Regions from separate parts of the Pseudomonas sp. c313 genome, predicted to be linked through region 2. Evidence: riboswitches for the same ligand, from Rfam matches in the RefSeq annotation. Region 2 holds a riboswitch; each other region holds the start of a gene.
What was found. A riboswitch is a leader RNA that binds a small molecule or an ion and turns the genes downstream of it on or off. The one in region 2 is predicted to bind cobalamin.
Positions count from the first base shown of each region.

Region 1: linked by a shared signal. The riboswitch ahead of cobW (cobalamin biosynthesis protein CobW) and the one ahead of cobO (cob(I)yrinic acid a,c-diamide adenosyltransferase) in region 2 are both predicted to bind cobalamin.
Region 3: linked by a shared signal. The riboswitch ahead of ACZRKZ_RS16405 (TonB-dependent receptor plug domain-containing protein) and the one ahead of cobO (cob(I)yrinic acid a,c-diamide adenosyltransferase) in region 2 are both predicted to bind cobalamin.

Region 1 is NZ_JBUZRD010000002.1:58,238-65,710, forward strand. It holds gene cobM (precorrin-4 C(11)-methyltransferase) at 1-247, opposite strand, end outside; gene ACZRKZ_RS05160 (cobalamin biosynthesis protein) at 330-743, opposite strand; gene ACZRKZ_RS05165 (CbtA family protein) at 740-1,444, opposite strand; gene ACZRKZ_RS05170 (CbtB domain-containing protein) at 1,456-1,644, opposite strand; cobalamin riboswitch at 1,741-1,965, opposite strand; cobalamin riboswitch at 2,008-2,209, shown strand; gene cobW (cobalamin biosynthesis protein CobW) at 2,309-3,370, shown strand; gene cobN (cobaltochelatase subunit CobN) at 3,374-7,147, shown strand; gene ACZRKZ_RS05185 (ATP-binding protein) at 7,174-7,473, shown strand, end outside.
Region 2 is NZ_JBUZRD010000003.1:769,980-777,452, reverse strand. It holds gene ACZRKZ_RS13135 (cobyrinate a,c-diamide synthase) at 1-1,226, opposite strand, end outside; gene cobO (cob(I)yrinic acid a,c-diamide adenosyltransferase) at 1,223-1,834, opposite strand; cobalamin riboswitch at 1,913-2,149, opposite strand; gene ACZRKZ_RS13125 (PQQ-dependent sugar dehydrogenase) at 2,249-3,562, shown strand; gene ACZRKZ_RS13120 (C40 family peptidase) at 3,641-4,174, opposite strand; gene ACZRKZ_RS13115 (C40 family peptidase) at 4,319-4,963, opposite strand; gene hda (DnaA regulatory inactivator Hda) at 5,178-5,882, opposite strand; gene ACZRKZ_RS13105 (AI-2E family transporter) at 6,113-7,186, opposite strand; gene ACZRKZ_RS13100 (DUF2066 domain-containing protein) at 7,230-7,473, opposite strand, start outside.
Region 3 is NZ_JBUZRD010000005.1:28,760-36,232, forward strand. It holds gene ACZRKZ_RS16400 ((2Fe-2S) ferredoxin domain-containing protein) at 1-58, opposite strand, end outside; gene ACZRKZ_RS16405 (TonB-dependent receptor plug domain-containing protein) at 58-2,010, opposite strand; cobalamin riboswitch at 2,104-2,308, opposite strand; gene ACZRKZ_RS16410 (histidine phosphatase family protein) at 2,428-2,985, shown strand; gene cobF (precorrin-6A synthase (deacetylating)) at 3,042-3,797, shown strand; gene ACZRKZ_RS16420 (alpha/beta hydrolase) at 3,809-4,540, shown strand; gene ACZRKZ_RS16425 (DcrB/PsbP domain-containing protein) at 4,567-5,133, opposite strand; gene ACZRKZ_RS16430 (monovalent cation:proton antiporter-2 (CPA2) family protein) at 5,205-7,013, opposite strand; partial or broken gene ACZRKZ_RS16435 (XRE family transcriptional regulator) at 7,213-7,389, shown strand.

The DNA.
Region 1 (7,473 bases), on a different contig from region 2:
GGTCGCCGGAATGCACCCGTGCCACGTCCTGGCCGTTTTCGTGGGCGGCCTTGATCAAACCGATGATCTGCTCAAGGTGTAGTTCGGCGCTGTTGATCACCTGTTCGGCCTGATGACCTTCCAGCACGGCGGCCGGTACCAGCGAGCCCGCATAAATGATCACCGGGCAGCTGCGAATCAGCCGCTGGCCCTTGACGGTAATCAGTTCGGGATCGCCGGGGCCCGCACCGATGAAAAAGACGGTCATGACGGTTTCCTATGCAAAAAAACAAGCGTGCAAGGCTTCAGATGAAGATTGCTCATGATCAAGGCTGGCGATTATCGAGATTTTAGCCGCAACTGGCTAACGCAAAGGTGGCCTGGGCGTTTTTCTGACGAGTGATCAGCAGCCTCGCCGACCCCTGGGCCAAGTGTTCAGCCAAGGCCAGGGCGGCACTTTCGGCAACGCCATGGCAGCCCGTATGGGCGAAGGCGATAGCCGACTTGTGGCTCAGCCGGGGTTCATACAATACCAATTGCCCGGCACTGAAAAACTGCAGCGGCAGGTTCAAGGCCTTGGCCAATGCCAACAGCCCTGGTTCATCCTGTTTGAGATCAATACTGGCCAGTGCAGTGATGCGTTGGCGATCGATGCCGCCCTCGTCGAGGGCCTTGTTGAACAGGGCAAGCAGGGTGTCAGTGTCGCAGCCACGCTGGCAACCCAGGCCGACCACCAGGGTCGGCGCTGTGTTGTCAGTGGTCATGCCGAGTATTGATCGTCACGGTTACGGCGAAACAGCCAGGCGCTGATCAGGCCCAGGGCCAGCCAGAAGGCAACGTTGGTCAATTGCGAGGCAATCTTGAACTGCGCTTCCAGCGCTTCAGGAGCCAGCATTGAATGGGCTTCCGGTTGCGGCGCGCCAATCACATGGGGCACCGCCAGGATTGCCACGCCCAACACTTTCAGCAGCCAGTTGCGACCGAACACGATCAACGCAATACCGGCGGCAGTGGAACCGGCCGTGCCGATCCACCAGATTTGCCGTTGCGCCAGGTCAGCCGCAGCAGTGCCCGGCAGTTCCGGTGGCAGGCCAAGGGTTGGCGCGAGGACGAAGGTTGCATAACCCGCCAGGCCCCACAGCAGGCCTTGAGCGGTGCGGGTTGGCGCACGCAAGGTGTAGAGGCCGGCCAGCATCAGCGCGAAGCCGACCGCGACCACCAGGTTGCCGCCCGTGGTGGACAGTACGCGCTGCCAGCCGTTTTCCGGCTCCCAGGCTTCGGCGTCGTGGCTGTGAGCGGCAGCGGTGCCGTTGGCATGCTCATGCACCTGGGTAGCCGCGGGGGCGTTTTCGAAGGTTTCCGCCTGGAGAATCAGCGGCGCGACCCAGAAGCTTTGCAGCAGGGTCAGCAACAGGGCAGCCAACAGGCCAGTGAAACCTGCGGTTTGGGCAATTCGCTTGATCATGTTGGCAGGTCTCAATGGCACGGGAACGCGGCGCTGTGGCGGGTATCGTGGGCGGCGTTGTGCACGGCCTCAATATGGGAGAAACCGGCGAAATACACCAGGCACGCGCCCAGAATCGACGCACCGATGGCGGCGGTCAGGCGTTGGCTCAAGGTGGCGGTGTTGCTTGCGGTATGCGAGGTGCTGCTGATGATCGACATGGCACGTCCCTTTCGAGTGTCAGGGTGAAACGAGCGCATGAAAACCCTGCGAGCCAGGCACGCAGAGTTCTGAACAGCGCCCGCCCACCGCGGGTTTGTTATTTGATTGATCGGGCCGGTCTCCGGGCTTGCGAGGGGGCTCTTGAAAAGAGTCGACCTAAAAGCATCGCCTTCCCATGCCATCTCGGCACAGTGGATCTGATGCTTCGCTCGCTTACCGTTGCGGGGGCAGCACCGGACTGGTCATGGCTTGAGTCAAGCACATGATTTACCGGTTTCCCGTTTCACCCTGTGAAGGGCACCCGAAACAAGATGTGTAGGAGAGCATGGGTGAGGGATGGTAGTCAAATTGACCGAGCCCCTGTAGCCTTGCGCCTTCGAGGTTCTTCGGCCCAGGTCGAAGCTAAGAAGGGAACGCGGTTGATGCCGCGGCTGCCCCCGCAACTGTAAAGGGTTGATCTGACTGCCACGCCACTGCCTGAACAAGGCGGGAAGGCGCAGCCAGCGCCAGTCGCAAGACCGGCAAGCCCCAAGCCAGGAGACCTGCCTCGCTACGATTCTCAACTTTCAACCGGGCGGGGTGATCCGGTGGCGAAATGGGCTTCTGCGCGCCGCCGCAGGGCCAATCGTCCCGTCTGCCCGCCACCTTGCCAAAGGGCATCCGATGAAAACACTGGCCAAACTCCCCGTCACCATCGTTACCGGCTTTCTCGGTTCGGGTAAAACCACCTTGTTGCGCCATATGCTCGACAACGCTCAGGGCCGCCGCATCGCCGTGATCGTTAACGAATTCGGCGAGCTGGGCATTGACGGTGAAATTCTCAAACAGTGCTCCATCGGTTGCACCGAAGAAGAAGCCAACGGCCGCGTGTATGAACTGGCCAACGGTTGCCTGTGCTGCACCGTCCAGGAAGAGTTCTTCCCGGTAATGCGCGAGCTGGTAGCCCGTCGCGGCGACCTCGACCACATTCTCATTGAGACCTCGGGCCTGGCCCTGCCAAAACCGTTGGTCCAGGCCTTCCAATGGCCGGAAATTCGCAGCGCCTGCACCGTTGATGCGGTGATCACCGTGGTCGACAGCCCGGCCGTGGCTGCTGGCACCTTCGCTGCGTTCCCGGATCAGGTGGATGCCCAGCGCAAACTTGACCCGAATCTGGACCACGAATCGCCGCTGCACGAGCTGTTCGCCGACCAACTGGCCAGCGCCGACCTGGTGATCCTCAACAAATCCGACCTCATCAGCGCCGAAGACCTGGCCCGCGTGCGCCTGGAAGTGGCTGAAGAGTTGCCGCCAGCGGTGAAGATCATCGAAGCCAGCAGCGGTCGCGTGCCATTGGACGTGTTGATTGGCCTGGGCGCCGGTTCCGAAGAACACATCGACAGCCGCCACAGCCATCACGATCATCATCACGAAGGTGAAGACGACCACGACCATGACGCCTTCGACTCGATTTCCATCGAGCTGCCACAAGCCGACGAAAGCCTGCTGCTCGATGCCTTGACCCAACTGGTGGTCCAGCACGGCATCCTGCGGGTCAAGGGCTTCGCCGCAGTCCCCAACAAGCCAATGCGCCTGCTGATCCAGGGCGTGGGCACCCGTTTCGACAAGCACTTCGACCGCGCCTGGCGCGCCGATGAGCCGCGCGCCACACATCTGGTGCTGATCGGCCAGGAACTGGACGCCACCTTGCTCGAAGCGCAATTGCGCGCTGCCCTCAGCGTTTAAGCCATGCACCTGCTCAGGACCCAGCCCGGCGGTTTCGTCTCGGATGACAACATTGCCGACCTTGGACAAACCCCCGCCGAACTGGTGATCCTGTGCAGCGGCGACTCCAGCCTGGCGCTGCTGGCCGAAGCTGCCCAGCAGTTGCCCGAGGATTACCCGAGCCTGCGCCTGGCCAACCCGATGCAGGTGCAGAACCACGCCTCGGTCGACCTGTATGTCGATGAGGTGCTGCGCCACGCCAAGGTCATCCTGATTTCACTGCATGGTGGGATCGGTTATTGGCGTTACGGTATCGAGCGTTTGGTGCAGTTGGCCGAGCGCGGTGTGCAACTGATTTTGGTGCCGGGTGACGACCGTCCAGACCCGGAACTCAGCGGCCTGAGTACCGTCAGCGCGCAAGAGCGCGATCGGCTCTGGCACTTCCTGCGCCAGGGCGGCTTGGGCAATGCGCTGGATTTCTATCGCTGCCTGGCCAACGGGTATCTGGGGCGCGACTATGGCTGGTCCGAGCCGCAAATCCTGCCGCGTACGGCGATCTATCATCCCCATAAAGCCAACGCGTGCCTGAGTGATTGGCAGGCCGACTGGCAGCCCGATCTTCCCGTGGCAGCAGTGCTGTTCTACCGCTCCCATTTGCAGGCAGCCAATACCGGCTTTATCGATGTGTTCTGCCAGCGCCTGCAGGCAGCGGGGTTGAACCCATTGCCCATGGCTGTGGCCAGTTTGAAAGAGCCCGGCTGCCTGACGGTGGTCGAGGACTTGCTGGATGAGGTGCAGGCTTCGGTGATTCTCAATACCACCGGTTTCGCCCAATCCAGCCCCGAAGCGCCGCACTTGCGACCGTTTCGCCGCAATATCCCGGTGATCCAGGCCATTTGCGCCCAGGACAACGAACCCGCCTGGCAGGCCAGCGAGCAAGGCCTTGGCCCCCGTGACCTGGCAATGCACATTGCGTTGCCGGAGCTGGACGGGCGGATCATCAGCCGCCCCATCAGCTTCAAGGACCTGGCTTGGCGCAGCGAGCGCAGCCAGTCGGATGTGGTGTGCTACCGGGCGCAACCTGAGCGCATGGACTTCGTCGCTAACCTGGCGCGGCGCTGGGTCGACCTGGCGCGGGTGCCGAATGCTGAAAAACGCATCGCCTTGATTCTCGCCAATTATCCAACCCGTGATGGCCGCATCGGTAATGGCGTAGGCCTCGATACCCCGGCCGCCGCGCTGAATATCCTGCGGGCGTTGCAGATTGAAGGTTATCCGCTGCCGGACGTGTTAGCGCAAAGTGGTACGCAACTGATCCAGGATTTGCTGGGCGGTATCACCAACGACCTCGACAGCCTCGACCTGCGCCCCTGCCATCAAAGCCTGGGCCTGGACGACTACGAGGCAATGTTCAACCGCCTGCCTGAAAGCAATCGGCAGGCGGTGCTCGCACGCTGGGGTTCGCCGCACACCGACCCGATGTTCCGCGACGGCCGCATGATGATCGCCGGGCTGCGCTTGGGCTTGACGTTTATCGGTATCCAGCCGGCCCGGGGTTATCAGGTCGACGCCAGCGCGGTGTATCACGACCCGGACCTGGTGCCGCCCCACGGTTACCTGGCGTTCTACTTCTGGTTGCGCCAGACCTACGGCGCCCACGCAGTGATTCACGTTGGCAAGCACGGCAATCTGGAGTGGTTGCCCGGTAAAGGCGTCGGGCTTTCGGAAAATTGCTGGCCGGATGCATTGCTTGGCCCGCTGCCGAATATCTATCCGTTTATCGTCAATGATCCGGGCGAGGGTGCCCAGGCCAAGCGTCGCACCCAGGCGGTGATCATCGATCACCTGATGCCGCCGCTGACCCGCGCCGAAACATACGGCCCATTGCGTAACCTGGAACTGCTGGCCGACGAGTATTACGAAGCGCAACTGCTCGACCCGCGTCGAGCCAGAGAGCTGCAAAAGGACATCCTCAAGCTGGTGCGGGAAACTCGCATCGACCAAGAGTTGGCGCTGGACGAAAACCTCGACAGCGACGCCGATGCGGCGATCTGGCTGCCGCGCCTGGATACTTACCTGTGCGATCTGAAGGAGTCGCAGATTCGCGACGGCTTGCATATCTTCGGTGAATCACCCGTTGGCCGCTTGCGCATCGACACGTTGCTGGCTTTGCTACGCATTCCCCGTGGCGATGGCCGTGGTTCGCAATCGAGTTTGCTGCGGGTGTTGGCCAAGGCTTTCGAACTGGGCTTCGATCCGCTGGATTGCGCCCTGGCCGAGCCATGGGCCGGGCCTCGCCCCGAGGTATTACACACGATCGATCCACAGTTGTGGCGCACCGCTGGCGACACCCGTGAGCGCTTGGAACTGTATGCCGCGCGCTTGATTGAACAGGCGCTTGAAGGGCCGGTCGAGCAACTTGAAGAGCCCGGCTGGCACGACGTCAAGGCGGTGATCGAAAGCCTGCGCATCGTCGTCGCTCCGCGCCTGGATGCCTGCGGCCCGGCGGAGATGCGCGGCTTGCTGGATGCCCTGAGCGGGCGCTTCGTCCCCGCCGGTCCCAGCGGCGCGCCCAGCCGTGGTCGGTTGGACGTGCTGCCCACCGGGCGTAATTTTTTCTCGGTGGATGTGCGCAACCTGCCGACCACCACCGCCTGGCGCATTGGTTTCCAGTCAGCCAGCCTGATTCTTGAGCGGCACCTGCAAGACCATGGAGACCACCTGCGTCAGCTCGGCCTGTCGGTGTGGGGCACTGCTACCATGCGTACCGGCGGCGATGACATCGCCCAGGCCATGGCGCTGATGGGCGTGCGCCCTGTGTGGGCCACCGGCAGTCAGCGGGTGGATGACTTTGAAATCTTGCCGTTGAGCCTGCTGGATCGTCCGCGCGTTGATGTCACGCTGCGGGTCTCGGGGTTCTTTCGCGATGCCTTCGCCAACCTGATCCGGTTGTTTGATGCTGCGGTGCAAGCGGTCGCCGCGTTGGATGAGCCCGATGATATGAACCCGCTGGCTGCCAAGGTGCGCAGCGAGCGAGAGGCCTTGCGCTTGTCCGGTCTGGATGAAGAAGCCGCTGCCAAGCAAGCCGGCTGGCGGATCTTCGGGGCCAAACCGGGTGCTTACGGCGCTGGCGTGCAGGGCGCAATCGACGGTCGTCTGTGGCAGAGCCGCGAAGACCTGGCCGAGGTGTACCTCAATTGGGGCGGTTACGCTTATGGCGGCTCCGATGAAGGTACCGCCGCCCGCGAACAGTTCGCCCAGCGTCTGAGCCAGGTCCAGGCGGTGTTGCAGAACCAGGACAATCGCGAGCACGACCTGCTTGATTCCAACGATTACTACCAGTTTCAGGGTGGCATGCTCGCCGCCGTGGAAACCCTGAGTGGCGACAAGGCCGCCAGTTATCATGGCGACCACAGCCAGCCGGACCTGCCGAAAATCCGCACCTTGAAGGAAGAGCTGAACCGGGTGATCCGCGCCCGTGCAGCGAATCCCAAGTGGATCGAAGGGGTCAAGCGCCATGGCTATAAAGGCGCGTTCGAGATGGCGGCAACGGTCGATAACCTGTTTGCCTTTGACGCCACCACCGCGCTGATCGACGATCACCAGTACGCGCTGTTGGCCGACGCCTATTTGCTCGACCCTGACACCCGTGCTTTCGTGCAGCAACATAATCCCGACGCCTTGCGCGACATGACCGAACGCATGCTGGAAGCCCAGCAGCGGGGTATGTGGCAGGAGCCTGGGGCGTACCGCGAGGCGTTGGAAAATTTGTTGTTGGATATAGAAGAAGACAACTGAGTCACAGCACTCACCGAGAACTCGCGATGACTGATACCCCTCATTTCCCGCTGTCCGCCGTTGTCGGCGCCGATGACCTCAAGCTGGCCCTGTGCCTGACCGCCATCGACCCGAAAATCGGCGGCGTACTGATCGAGGGCCCGCGCGGCATGGCCAAGTCCACCTTGGCCCGTGGCCTGGCGGACCTGTTGGCCAGCGGTCAGTTCGTCACGCTGCCCTTGGGCGCCACCGAAGAACGGCTGATAGGCACCCTCGACCTCGACGCGGCGCTGGGCGAAGGCCGGGCACAGTTTTCCCCTGGCGTGCTGGCCAAGGCCGACGGCGGC
Region 2 (7,473 bases):
ATCCGGCCCTGCCGATAAACCGCCTCGGCGCCGCGTCCGCCGTTGGGGCTCAGGCCCCGGGCAATCGGCTGCCATTGGGTACTGGTCAGGGAATGATGGTAGGTGTGGCCGCGCAGAACGCCTTCGGGCAAATCGACACTTTGCAGCGCCAGGGCGGCCAGGCGCTTTTGCATCACAGCATCGCCCTGAAGCAGTCCGAGTAACTCGGCGCGGGTGCCATCGACATCGGTGAGCGAGTCCAGCAAATACAGCATGCCGCCGCATTCGGCCAACAAGGGCTTGCCGGCGCCATGGTGGGCGCGGATGGCGGTCAGCATCGAAGTGTTTTGCGACAACGCCAGGTGATGCAGTTCCGGATAACCACCGGGCAGGTACAGGCTGTCAGCTTCTGGCAGTTCACAATCATGAATCGGCGAGAAGAAGCGCAACTCGGCGCCCATCGCTCGCAACAAGTCGAGGCTGGCGCCGTAGGTAAAGGCAAAGGCTTCGTCACGGGCAACGGCAATCCGTACACCGGCCAGCAACGGTTCGGCCTCTATCGGCTCAGGCGCGGCGAACTCTACCGGCGGCGGCAGCGCTACCTCGCAACTGCTACCCAACGCTTGCGCGGCGGCATCCAGGCGCAGATCCAGGTCATTCAATTCGCTGGCTTGCACCAGCCCAAGATGACGACTCGGCAGCTCGATACCGGTCTCCCGCGACAATGCGCCGTACCAGCGCAGGCCTTCGGTAAGGCTACCCTCCAGCAACTGCGCATGACGCAGGGTGCCGACGCGATTGGCCAGCACCCCGGCGAACGGCAGATCAGGCTGGTAACGGGCGAGCCCCAAGGCCAAAGCGCCAAAAGTCTGGGCCATCGCCGTGCCGTCGATTACCGCCAGCACCGGCACGCCAAAATGCCGCGCCAGGTCAGCGCTGGACGGCGTGCCGTCGAACAGGCCCATGACGCCTTCGATCAAAATCAGGTCGGCCTCCCCCGCCGCGTCCCACAACAGCCGCCGACTTTCCTGCTCGCCGACCATCCACATGTCCAATTGATAGACCGGCGCACCGCTGGCGCGCTCGTGGATCATCGGGTCGAGAAAGTCCGGGCCGCACTTGAACACGCGGACCTTGCGCCCGAGATTGCGGTGCAAGCGGGCCAGTGCGGCGGTGACGGTGGTTTTGCCCTGGCCTGACGCCGGCGCGGCGATCAAGACTGCAGGGCAGTGACGGGACTGCTTCAAAGTTCAATGCCCTTCTGTGCCTTGATACCGGCCTGGAACGCGTGTTTGAGCACGCCCATTTCAGTAACGGTGTCGGCCATTTCAATCAGTTCCGGCTTGGCGCCGCGGCCGGTGACCAGTACATGCTGCATCGGCGGGCGGGCTTGCAGGTCGCTGAGGACCTGGTCCAGGTCGAGGTAGCCGTGCTTGAGGGCGATGTTCAACTCATCCAGCACCACCAGACCGATGGACGGATCGCGCAGCATTTCCTGGGACACCACCCAGGCGGCTTCGGCCGCGGCGATGTCGCGCTGGCGGTCCTGGGTTTCCCAGGTAAAGCCTTCGCCCATCACATGGAAACGCACTTGCTCGGGGAAGCGGCGGAAAAACAGCTCTTCACCGGTGCTGTTGCGGCCCTTGATAAACTGCACCACACCACACTGCATGCCGTGGCCCATGGCCCGGGCCAGCATGCCAAAGGCTGAACTGCTCTTGCCTTTGCCATTGCCGGTGAGCACCAGCAGCAATCCGCATTCGTTCGGTGAATTGGCAATGCGCTCATCGATCACCGCTTTTTTGCGCAGCATGCGCGCCAGGTGGCGTTCGTCACGATCGGGGGATTCAGTCATGGCAGCTCTCCGTTGGGGCTGGACAAAAACGGCGGGCAGGAAAAGAGAAAGCAAACAGCCAAGCATCGCCCACCGTGATGCTGTTGGATGAATCAGGCCGGTCTCCGGGCTCATGAGTGGCGTTGCGCGCCGAGGGTGCGCCTTCCCATATCGCGGGGCGATACAGTGGCGAAAGCACCGTCTTGACTCATTTACCGTTGCGGGGGCAGCGCCGGGATCGTGGCTTCACTGTGTACAAGTGCGCTCACTCACCGGTTTCCCTGTTTCACTCTGTTGACGCACACGCCACAGAGCACCTGAAACAAGCGGCGAAGGTTAGTGGGTTGGGGGTGGAGCGTCAATTAAAGCTGGCGGCGCACTTGAACCATCGCAGCGCGTCGTGCCTCTATGACTACAGGTATTGAGGAGAAAAATATGCATAAGACCCGACTCGCCTTACTCATCATCGTCGCTGGCACCCTGGCCGCTTGCGGTGATAGTTCCACCTTGCAAGTGTCCGACGGCACCGGCCCCTCGCCCAAGCTGCCGGAGCCGAACAAAACCCTGATCCCCACCGTGAATATCGCCCCGGCGATTGGTTGGCCGGACGGCGTCAAGCCCACTGCGGCGGCCGGCACCCAGGTGGCAGCGTTCGCCGAAGGCCTGGATCACCCGCGCTGGCTGTACGTACTGCCCAATGGTGATGTGCTGGTGGCGGAAACCAACGCACCGCCCAAGCCGGACGATTCCAGGGGCATTCGCGGCTGGGTGATGGGCAAGGTCATGGGCCGAGCCGGCGCTGGCGTGCCGAGCCCGAACCGCATCACCCTGCTGCGGGACGCCGACCACGATGGCGTCGCTGAAACCCGCACGGTGTTCCTGGAAAACCTCAACTCGCCGTTCGGCATGACCCTGGTGGGCAACGACCTGTACGTCGCTGACTCGGACAAGCTGTTGCGCTTCCCCTATCAGTCAGGCGAAACCTCCATCAAGGAGGCTGGCACCAAGGTCGTCGACCTGCCGGGTGGCCCTCTGAACCATCACTGGACCAAAAACGTGGTGGCCAGCAAAGATGGCAACAAGCTGTACGTCAGCGTCGGCTCCAACAGCAACGTCGCGGAAAACGGCCTGGAAGCGGAGCAAGGTCGGGCGGCGATTTGGGAAGTAGACCGCGCCACCGGCCAGCACCGCATCTTCGCATCTGGCCTGCGCAACCCCAACGGCATGGCCTGGGAGCCGCAAAGCGGCAAACTGTGGACGGCGGTCAACGAACGGGATGAAATCGGTAGCGACCTGGTGCCGGACTACATCACCTCGGTCAAGGATGGCGGCTTCTATGGCTGGCCGTTCAGCTACTACGGCCAGCACGTCGATGTGCGCGTGACCCCACAAGACCCAGACCTGGTGGCCAAGGCCATTGCACCGGACTATGCGGTCGGCCCGCACACTGCATCACTGGGCCTGACCTTTGCCGAGGGCAGCAAGTTGCCAGCACCGTTCAGTAACGGCGCGTTTATCGGCCAGCATGGCTCGTGGAATCGCAAGCCTCACAGTGGTTACAAAGTGATCTTTGTACCGTTTGAAGCGGGCAAGCCGAAAGGGCAACCGGTGGATGTACTGACCGGGTTCCTCAACAGCGATGAGAAAGCCATGGGCCGGCCAGTGGGCGTGGTGATCGATCAGCAGGGGGATTTGCTGGTGGCCGATGATGTGGGGAATAAAGTGTGGCGGGTGTCAGCGACTAAATAACCTGCTAACAAGCCTCAAGCTGCAAGTGGCCGTTAGGCGCCTTCTTGCAGCTTATAGCTTGAAGCTTGTAGCTGCTTCTTAGGGATTACGCGCCAGATGTTCCGGCGGCAATACGCGCTTGGCGCTCAGGTAGGCATTCTGCCAATACGCCTTGGATAGCGTGTCCAGCTTCACCGTACCGCCCGTTTGCGGGGCATGCACAAAGCGCCCTTCGCCCACATAGATTCCCGCGTGGCTGACCTGCGAGCCACCATTGGTGGCAAAAAAGAGTAGGTCGCCGGTTTGCAGGGCATCTTCACTCACATCCTGGGCACGCATCACGATCAGTTCGCGGGTGGTGCGTGGCAAGGAGATACCGGCAGCGTCACGGTAGACAAAACCAATCAGGCCGCTGCAATCAAACCCCGAGTCCGGCGTATTGCCGCCCCAGCGATAAGGCGTGCCGACCAGACCCAACGCACGAAAAAGCACGTCTTCGGCAGCCGGAGAAAAGGTTTGGGTGGAATAGTTGAACACCGGCTTGGGCTTGACGGCCACGGGAGGTGGACGACTTGCGCAGGCGCTGAGCAGCGCGGCGCAAATGACAAGAATTAGGCGGGCCGAGGTCGACATGGGCAGAACGATCCTGATCTGGATGCGGCTTTCGTTACCGAAGGCTGAAAACCAGACCGCGCAAGCAAAGCTCGCGCGATCAGTTCACAACAATATCCAAGGATTCTAGCGCTTACACGTCAAACTTCAAGTATCACTTTAACTTTACTTGCGGGAGGTAACGGTAGTCGGGGCCATGGCCAGGGCGCGCTTGGCTTCGATAAAGGTCTTGCTCCAGTAACTATCGCCCAACTTATCGACCCGAACGCCACCGCTACGACGGCTGCTGGAGTGGATAAATTGGTCATCGCCCAGGTAAATACCGGCGTGACTGACGCGACCACGACCATTGGTACTAAAGAAAAGCAGATCACCAGGCTTGAGGTTGTTGCGAGCGACCAACGGTGCATCAACGTTGATCATTTCACGAGTGGAACGCGGCAGCTTCATGCCGGCCTCTTCGCGAAACAGGTAACCGATGAAACCGCTGCAATCGAAACCGGCTTCAGAGGTACCGCCGAAACGGTAACGGGTGCCGACCAAGGACAGACCGCGCTCGAGGATGCTGTCGGCCAGAACTGGAAGCTGATAAGGCTTGCTGTCGGAAAACTCAGCCAGTTCTTTTTCTGTCGCTACTTCTTCTGAATAGACAGCTTCCTGATAAGCAGTGGAAGACTGCGCAGCGACAAATTTTTGTTGATTGTGTTGTTGAGGCTTTTGCTGCTCAGCCACCTGTTGAGGGTGGGTGGCGCAACCAAACAACAGGGTAACGAGTGCGAGAGGCACGAGGGGTGCGAAGCGATTTAGCATGGGCACGACCGTGGCTGGATGTGTAAAGAAGCCGAGACTATGCCTTCTATCATATCGATTTGCAAATTCAATCGTGATCCATGTGACTTCTTGTTTGGGCCATGACATCTAAGCCCTTAAACCCCTACAAGACCCTTTTGCGTGGCCAAACAGGCTAAAACGCAGGATTTCTGGCGCCTGCAAAATGCCAAGAGCCCCTATTTTAAAGGGCTGGCTACCAGCCGAGGGTTTCTTTCAGGAAAGGAATAGTCAGCTTGCGCTGGGCCTGCAAAGAGGCTTGATCGAGGCGTTCGAGCAATTCGAACAGAGCACTCATGCTGCGGGTGCCACGGGTGAGGATAAAGTGCCCGACTTCATCGGTAAGGTGCAGGCCCCGACGGGACGCACGCAATTGCAGGGCGCGCAGCTTGTCTTCATCAGACAGTGGGCGCATCTGGAAAATCAGTGCCAGGGTCAGGCGAGACTTGAGATCCGCCAGCTTCACCGGCAACTCCCGAGGCGAGGTGGACGCAGCAATCAGCAAGCGCCGCCCGCTGTCACGCAAGCGGTTGAACAGATGAAACAGCGCCTCTTCCCAATCCGCCCGCCCCGCAACTGCTTGCAGGTCATCCAGGCAAACCAGTTCGTATTGTTCAAGGTTGTCGAGGATTTCGGTGCCCCGATCTAGTAACTCGGCCAAAGGCAGGTACACCGCCGGTTCGCCCATCTGCTCAAAACGCAGGCAAGCGGCCTGCAACAAGTGGGTACGTCCCACGCCGTCCTTGCCCCAGAGGTAAATCAGGCTTTCGGTCCACCCGGCGTCGGCTTCGCAAAGCCGCTCGACATAGCCGAGTGCAGCGGCATTGGCGCCTGGGTAGTAATTGATAAAGGTAGCGTCGTCACGCAGACGCACACCTAGGGGCAGCTGAATCGGTTTCATGCTGACTGAACGGTTCCAATCGGACCGTTAGTGGCCTCTGTGAAAAGTGTGCAAAGTTTATACCCGTGACGCCGGGTGCACAATGCAGCAGACCACAAGCAAAATCAAAGGTTTGCGTTAACGTGCTGGATTTCATAGAGATTATTTGACGCCACGGCCACTGGCCTGGGGAGCAACTACGACAAACCCGGCACTGAGCCGGGTTTGTGAGGGCGCGCTGAACCTCGACCTTATAGATTGGGCTCGTCGACACCGGTGTAGACATCTGAATCCTTGTACAGGTCGTGCACATGGCGCACCAGTACCATGATCACTGCCGCCACTGGCAATGCCAGCAGGATGCCGGTAAAGCCAAACAGTTCACCGCCCGCCAGGATCGCAAAGATCACCGCCACCGGGTGTAGACCGATCCGATCCCCCACCAGCAATGGCGTCAGCACCATGCCTTCCAGCGCCTGGCCCACCATGAATACCGCGACAATCCCCAGCATCGGGTAGAAGTCACCGCCAAACTGGAACAGCCCGGCCACCAGCGCCGCACCAATGCCAATGACAAACCCCATGTACGGCACAATCGCCGCGAGGCCAGCAATCAGGCCGATCAACAGGCCCAGTTCCAGACCGATTGCCATCAGCCCCGCCGCATAGATAATCCCCAGGGCCAACATCACCAGCAACTGACCACGAACGAACGCGCCGAGCACTTCATGGCACTCTCCTGCCAGGGAGACGATGCGCTCCTCACGGCTACGCGGCAACAGGCTGCGGATCTTCGCCATCATCAGGTCCCAGTCCCGCAGCAGGTAGAACGCCACCACCGGGATCAACACCAGATTGGTCAACCAGCCGATCAGCGCCAGGCTGGAAGCCGTCGCCTGACTGAGGACAATCCCGACAATATCGGTGGTCTGCCCCATGTGCTCGCTGATGGCGGCCTTGACCTTGTCGAATTTCCAGAAGCCATCGGCCAGGCCAAGCTTGGCCTGAGCCCAAGGCATGGCAGTGTGTTGCAGCCAATCGAGCATTTGCGGCGCCAACTCATAGAGGCGAAACAATTGCTTGGCCAACATCGGTACCAGCACCAGCAGCAGCGCCATGACAATCAGGGTGAACAGCGCAAACACCGCCACCACACCCCAGGTGCGCGACAACCCAACCTTTTCCAGGCGATCCACTAAGGGATCGAACAGATAGGCCAGCAGCAGCGCAACCAGGAACGGCGTCAATATCGAATGCAGCAAGAATACAAAAACGCACAGCACGACGATCCCGCCAAGCCACACCCAACGACGCGAATCCGCCATAAACCACTCCATCTGTTAGTTGCTTCTATATAAGGAAGAACAGTTACCAACGAAAACGCAGTTGCGGCGTCGGCTCGACCTGCGGCGCGGGCGCCGGTTGCGCACCTTCGGCCGTCGGCTGCTGGACGGGCGCAGGTGCAGGCACCTCACCGGCCGGCACCTCCTGCAACTTCGCCAGACTCAACTGGGTGCGCAACTGGTCGGCGCTGCCATTGACCCGATAGATGATACGACCGCCATCAACCCGTTGCAGTTGCGCGCCAAACGGCTCCAGCAAGTGCCCCAAG
Region 3 (7,473 bases), on a different contig from region 2:
GTGACCAGTCCGGGTGCGTCTCCACCTCGTCGTGAACACTGGGCTCAGTCTCGGTCATCAAAAGCGATACGTATAACGCACCTCCGAGGTAAACGGCCGACCGAGGTTGTCGACGTTGCTGGAGCGGCTGGTGACGTAGTCGCGGTCGAACAGGTTTTCCACCAACAGGCTCAGGCGATGCTGGTGCGCGCTATCCAGGTAACGATAGGCGTCGGCGTCCACCACCGAGTAGTGGCCATATTCGACTTTTTTCGAGCTAATAACATCGCGAATATAACGGATCGCACCTCCGGCCCCCCACAGTTTACTTTCCGATTCATAGCCAATGCGCGAACGGGCGAAGAAGCCTGGGATGTCATTGATAGTGACACCCGTGCGGGACTCGGTGAGGTTGCGGGTCATGTCTGCCTGCACGCTCCATTGATTGTTGAGTTGCAGCTTGGCATCCGCCTCGAAGCCGCGCATCTGAACCTGGCCCTGGACGTTGACCCACTGGATGTCGTCCATGCTGATCAGGTCGGTGATCTTGCGTCGGAACACCGTGGCGCTGGCGCTGAACTCGCGGCCCAGCAGGCTGCCCTTGTAGTCGATACCCAACTCGGCGTTGCGGCTTTTTTCCGGTTTGAGGTTGCGATTGCCCTTTTCGTCATCCTCGTTGGCGAACAGTTGCTCGGCATTGGGCAGTTTGTAGGCGCTGCCGTATTGGCCGCGCAATTGCCAGTTGTCGGTGAGGTCGTAGAGCGAGGTGAGCATGCCGACGGTGGCGCTGTCGCCACCGTCGATAGCTTCGTGACGAATGCCGATGCTGGGGTGCCAGTCGGGCAGGGCGTCGATCTTCGGCCGTAACTGGGTGTAGAGCGCGTGAGCTTGGGCCTTGTTGTTGTCGATGATCAGCACATCATCCTGGCCCTTGAACCATTGGTTATCGGAGCCGAACACCAGCACGTGGCCACCTTGCAACTCGGCCTTGCCTTCGGTTTGCACACCCCAGTCGGTAAAGCCCCAATAGTCGTTGTGGTTGCGCACCCAGCTGCCGCCGTTGGTTGTGTTGTTGACCCGCGAGTATCGCGTGTCCCAGTCATTGATATGCCCTTTGACGAAGTAACTCAGACGTTCGTTGATGCTTTGCTCGAAGGTCGCCGTGGCGATCTGTTGCACCCGGTCATTGGTGGTCTTGCGATTGTTGGTGGCCCTGGCGAAATCCAGGTTGGCATCGGCGTATTGGTAAAACAGTTCCAGCCGTGAATCGTCGCCAAAGGACTGGATCGCCTTGGCGCCGAAGGTGGTGACTTCGTAGGAGCGTTTCTTGTCGGTGACGTTGCTCATGTCGCTGTTGCGAAACGGCTGGTAGCCCTCGGAGATGTTGTGGCTGACGTAGGCCAGCAGGCCCAGGTCGCCGAAACCGTTGCTGAAAATCCGCTCGGTGCGGGCATCGCCGGTAGTCCCGCCGAAGGTGTCGACTCCCAGATTCACCTCACCGGAGGCGTCACGCGTCTGCGGGCTGCGGGTGACGATATTGATCACGCCCGCCACCGCCTGGGTGCCAAACAGCAAGCTTTGCCCGCCCTTGAGCACTTCGATGCGCTCCACGGCGTTGGCCGGCAAGGTGTCCAGGTACAGGCCGCCGTACAGGCGATTGTTCAGGCGTACGCCGTCCAGCAGGATCAAGGTGTCGTCATTGCGCCCACCCAGCAACGAGTAGGTGCCGTAGTCGAACGGGCCGTTTTTTGGCGCTATGTAGAAGCCGGGAATGAACATCTGCATGGCGCGGGTGATGTCGGCGCTGGGGCCGGCGCGTTCGATCTGTTCGCGAGTGACGATCTCGACCTTGCTGCCGTATTGCGCCATGTCGGCGACGGTAGTGGACTCTACCGAGGGGGCGGAAACGATCTGCTGCTTGAGTTCAAGGGCGTTGCCATCGGCGAGCAGCAGGGGGCTGAACAGGCAACCCAGGAGCAGGGTCGGGGTAGTCGCATAGGCGCGTTGAAAACAGGAGCATTGAAAAATCATAGTCTTCTCGAAAAGTTTCTTTCGCAGAAGCACGCAGGAGAAGGTACCGAGCACACGCCAATACCGGCCCATGCCCGCCCACCGCAGGATTTTGCCAAACAGATACTCCAGGCCGGTCTCCGGGCTCACGCGTCTGGAACCCTTCACCTTCCCATGGCGGTTTGGCCACAGTGGTGTGTCGAAGAGGTCACGCGTATACCGTTGCGGGGGCAGCACCGGACTTGCTCGGATGAGCGTACCGGTTTCCCGTTTCACCCCATGCACGGCGGCATGAGGCACCTGAAACAGGGCAGCATCTGAACATTCGCAAGTCCGCTCGTCAACTTGGCGGGGAAATTTGCGAACAATTGGCTTGTCAGGCAAGGGGCTGGCGCAGTATTGACTGCACACGTGATTCCCACACCAGAGGAGAAGGGGATGCAGGCCACACGTTTGACCCTTGTTTGCCACGCCACGACGCCGTATCAGAAACGCGGTCAATTCCCTATCGACCAGTCTCTGGAGATGGATTGGCGGCAGGTGCCGTTATCGCTGGCCGGGCGTTTCAAGAAAAACCTGCGCCTGCTCTGTGGTCCTGAAGCCCGAACCCGGCAAACGGCAACGTTGTTCGGCAACGGCGCAAAGGTCGATGAAGCCTTGCGCGATGGTGATTTCGGCAGTTGGCAGGGCCAGGACCTCGACGAGGTCGACCGCGACGAGTTGATGACCTGGCTTACCGACAGCACCAGCGCCCCTCATGGTGGCGAGTCGGTGCAACAGGTCTGCAAGCGGGTAGGGCAGTGGATGCAAACCCTCGAAGCTAATCCAGGACACGTGGTGGCGGTGACCCATCCCTTCATCATCCGTGCTGCCTTGCTGCACGTCATGCAATGTCCGATCGCGATGTTCTATCTGATCGACGTGGAGCCGCTGTCATCCACCGAGCTGCGTTTCAACGGTGTCTGGCGCCTGCGCCTGGAAACTCACGCCTCGTAGCCGGAACATGGCAAAATCGCCGCCCCGCATTGAGAACACCTCATGAAGACTTTCCCATGAAGAGCATCCTGATCATCGGCATTGGCGCCGGCAACCCCGACTACATCACCATGCAGGCGGTCAAGGCGCTCAACCGCACCGACGTGTTTTTCCTGATGGACAAGGGCCAGAGCAAGGACAAGCTGATCGACCTGCGTCGGGAAATCTGCGAGACCTATATCACCGATCACGACTACCGCTTTGTCGAGGCTGATTGCCCCGAGCGAGTACGCGGTGAAATCGACTACACCACCGCTGTGCAGGACCTGAATCGCGACAAGCAGCAGACCTTTGAGCGGATGATCAACGAACAAATGGCCGATGGTGAAGTGGGCGCATTCCTGGCGTGGGGCGACCCGGCGCTGTACGACAGCACCATCCGCATCCTCCAGGCAATCCTCGCCACTGGCCGCTGTGAATTCGAGTTCGAAGTCATCCCCGGCATCACCAGCGTCCAGGCCCTGGCGGCCCAGCACAAAGTGCCGCTGAACCGCATCGGCCGGTCCATCGAGATCACCACAGGTCGCCGGTTGGCGGCGGGGCAGGTCAGTGACGCCGATACGTTGGTGGTGATGCTCGATGCAGAGGACTCCTACCGCACCGTGGCGGACAAGGACATGGATATCTATTGGGGCGCCTACCTCGGTACGCCGGACGAGATCCTCATCAGCGGCAAGGTGGCTGAGGTTGCCGATGAAATTGAGCGTGTGCGCAAGGCGGCGCGCCAGGCCAACGGCTGGATCATGGACACTTATTTGCTGCGCAAGCCTTGAGGTTGATCCCCATGTTCAAACTGATCGTCTTGGCGCTGACGTTGTGTGCGGGTGCCGCCCACGGCCAATCTGCCCTGCACACGGATTTGCCGCTGTCGTACCTGGAGCAGACTCAAAGTGATTCACGCAACCAGCCCCTGGTGATTTTTCTCCATGGGTTTGGCAGCAATGAGCAGGACCTTTTCGGTCTCAGGGATGAACTGCCGTCGACCTGGAGCTACCTGTCAGTTCGAGCACCGGGAACGGTGGATGAGGATGGCTATCGCTGGTTTCGCAAGACGCCCGGCAATGGCGACTACGATGGCGAGACCGTCGATTTGCAGAGCAGCGCACGGCTGATCGAGGACTTTGTCGCCCAGGCCACGGCCAAGTATCACACCCAGAGCGACCGAGTATTCCTGGTGGGGTTCAGCCAGGGAGCGATCATGTCGTACGAGGTGGGCTTACGGCAGCCGCAAATGCTGCGGGGGATCGCGGCGTTGAGTGGCAGCGTGTTGCCGGTGCTCAAGGCTCAGCTCAAGACTCAGTTCAAGCCGGATGAGCAACTGGGCAAGCTGGCGATTTTTATCGGCCATGGCACGTTGGACCAAGCGTTGCCGTATGCCTCGGCCACGCGGGCCAATGAGGTGTTGTCGGGCCTGGGGCTGAAACCGGAGTTTCATGGTTATCCGGGCATGACCCATACCATCAGTAATGCCGAAGTGCAGGACCTGAAGAACTGGCTCCAAAAGAGCCTGCCCTAAACAAAGCGATAGCCGTGGAAATCGGCTTACTTGCCGCCCGTAATCTGCTTCACCAACACGCCATGTCCCTTGGCATCATCGGCCCGGGAAATCGCCTGGATTACCAGCAGGTGATTGCCGGAGCCGGCGAAGAATGTCGAGGTCAGGGTCTTGCCGCCCCCCATGGTCGCCGTGCTGTCAACCTGACGCATGCCCAAGCCCTTGAGGACCAGCTTTATTTCGCCCAGTTTCTTGAAGTCTGGCAGGGTGGCGCTTTGCTCCTTGACGAATCCAGTCACCGCGCCGTCGAGAAATTGCGGGTCGTTGTCCTTGATGGTGATGCCGTCATTACGCAGGGTCTCGGCCACGATCACCACGCTTTTGCCCGCCTGGTTGGTGTACATCGTGCCGCTGGCGCCCGCGGTGCCGTGGGCTTCATCGCCGGCCGGCAGTGCATCGGCGGTGTAGGCCTTGGGCAGGCCGAAGGTGAATTTGCCGTCCAGGGTGGAGATGGTCTGGCCGGCTGGCTTGTCGGCGGCGAACACTTGGCAGGCGCCCAAGCTTGCGGTCAGCGCGAGCGCCAAGAAGGCTGCGGTCTTGGTGAGGGTGGCCATGAAGCTCTCCAGGAAAGAACGAAGTTGCGCCGTATTCTGTCAGAAATTCGCAATGTCGTTCATGTCCATCCTCACGCCTTGTCGGACTCTTCCTCCAACCGATCCATCTCAAACAACCGCGCCAGTTCCGCGCGGGACTCCTGAGCGGACTGCATGACCTTGGCCGCGTCGTCGTACACCGCATGCTGGACGGCCAGCAGTTGCAGGTCGTGGTTCTTGAAGCGGTTGATCCGCGCATCGGCCTGGGTTTGGCTCAGGCCTAGTCCCACCAGGGTACGACGACTCATTTCCAGGCTGGAGTAGAACGTCTCGCGTACTGGTGACGCGTCCAGGTCCACCAGGCGATGGACGTGCTGGCGGTTACGGGCGCGGGCGATGATCTTCATGTGCGGGTACAGACTGCGCACCAGTTCGGCGGTCTTGATGTTGATCTCGGGATCATCCATGGCAATCACGAAAAACTCCGCCTGGTCGACCTTGGCCGCATGGAGGATTTCCGGGCGCTGTGGGTCGCCGTAGAACACCGGCATGCCGCCAAAACTGCGGGTCAGCTCGATAGTTTCCACCGAGGTGTCGAGGGCGATAAACGAAATGTTTTGTGCTCGCAGGATACGCGCCACGATCTGCCCCATGCGGCCCATGCCGGCGATCACCACCCGTGGCGCATCGCTCTCGATGGCGCGGTATTCCTCGGGTACTTTGACGGTTTTGCTCTTGGGTTTGAACAGTTTCGGGCACAGCAGCAACAGCAACGGGGTCAGGGCCATGGACAGGGTGATGGTCAGCACCAGGATGTCGTAGAGCCGCGGTTCGAACAGGCCCTGGTCGCGGCCGATCTTGAACACCACGAAGGCGAACTCACCGCCTGCGGCCAGCACCACGCCCAGGCGCAGTGCACTTTCGCGATTGAGACCACCCGCCAGTTGGCCGATGCAAAACAGCAGCGGCAGCTTGATGGCGATCAGCAGCAGGGTCAGCCCCAGCACGACGATCGGCGCGCTGAACAATAGGCTGATATTGGCGCCCATGCCGACGCTAATAAAAAACAGCCCCAGCAACAGCCCCTTGAACGGTTCGATCTGGGATTCCAGTTCGTGGCGGTATTCCGAGTCAGCCAGCAAGAGGCCTGCGAGGAACGCGCCCAAGGCCATGGACACGCCCACCAGCTCCATCAACCATGCCGTGCCGATCACCACCAGCAGGGCCGTTGCGGTGGACACTTCTCGCAGCCCGGTCTTGGCGACGATGCGAAACACCGGTCGCAACAGATAACGACCGCCAATGATCACCACGACGATGCTGCCCAATACCTGCAAGCCGTGGTTCAGGTCCTGGGCGGCGGTAGTGGTGTGATTGTTGCCAGCGAGCAGCGGCACCATGGCGATCAGCGGGATCGCCGCGATGTCCTGAAACAGCAGAATGGCAAACGCCAGGCGGCCATGGGGTTGGTTCAGTTCCTTGCGTTCGGCCAGGCTTTGCAGGCCGAAGGCAGTGGAGGACAAGGCCAGGCCCAGACCCAGTACAATGGCGCTGTTCCACGACTGGCCAAACACCCACAGCGCTAGCACGCCGATGACCGTCCCGGTGATCACCACCTGGGCCAGGCCGACGCCGAACACCGCCTTGCGCATCACCCATAAACGTTTGGGCGAAAGCTCCAGACCAATGATGAACAGCAGCAACACCACCCCTAACTCAGAAAACTGGCTGACACTTTGCGGGTTGCCCACCAGTCCCAGCACCGACGGGCCAATGATCACCCCGGCCAGCAGATAGCCCAGTACCGCGCCCAATTGCAGGCGCTTGGCCAAGGGTACGGTGAGCACCGCGGCGAACAGGAACACCACGGCCGCTTGTAACAGGTTGCCTTCATGGGGCATTGCTTACTCCAGGATCTTTTTCGAATCAACAGAGCGCTATTAGAACGCTTTTTTACATTTTGAAATCTGAATTTTTGCAGAGAAAAGACATGGGTTAGCCAGCGTTCGCTGGGGACAATCCTGCTCTGTTATCACTGCAAACACATCGCTGGCATCCTGAAGCACGCCCTGGCGACAGTGGTCCGGGGCAGATGAGCCAGAGGAGAGTCTGGCCAAGGTACTGAATATCAACCAAGCGGCTGTTTCAAAAATGGAACGACGCACCGACATGTACATCAGCACCCTGCGTAACTACATCCGTGCCATGGGTGGCGAGTTGGAGATTGTCGCGACCTTTCCTGACGGTCAGGTAAAGATCGAGAACTTTGCCAGTTGAGTCGTTCAGCGTTACCGGCGTCTCTCAGCATCAGTGGAGGATGCTAGAGAACTGAATATCGGAACAAAATCCCTGATTTATGGC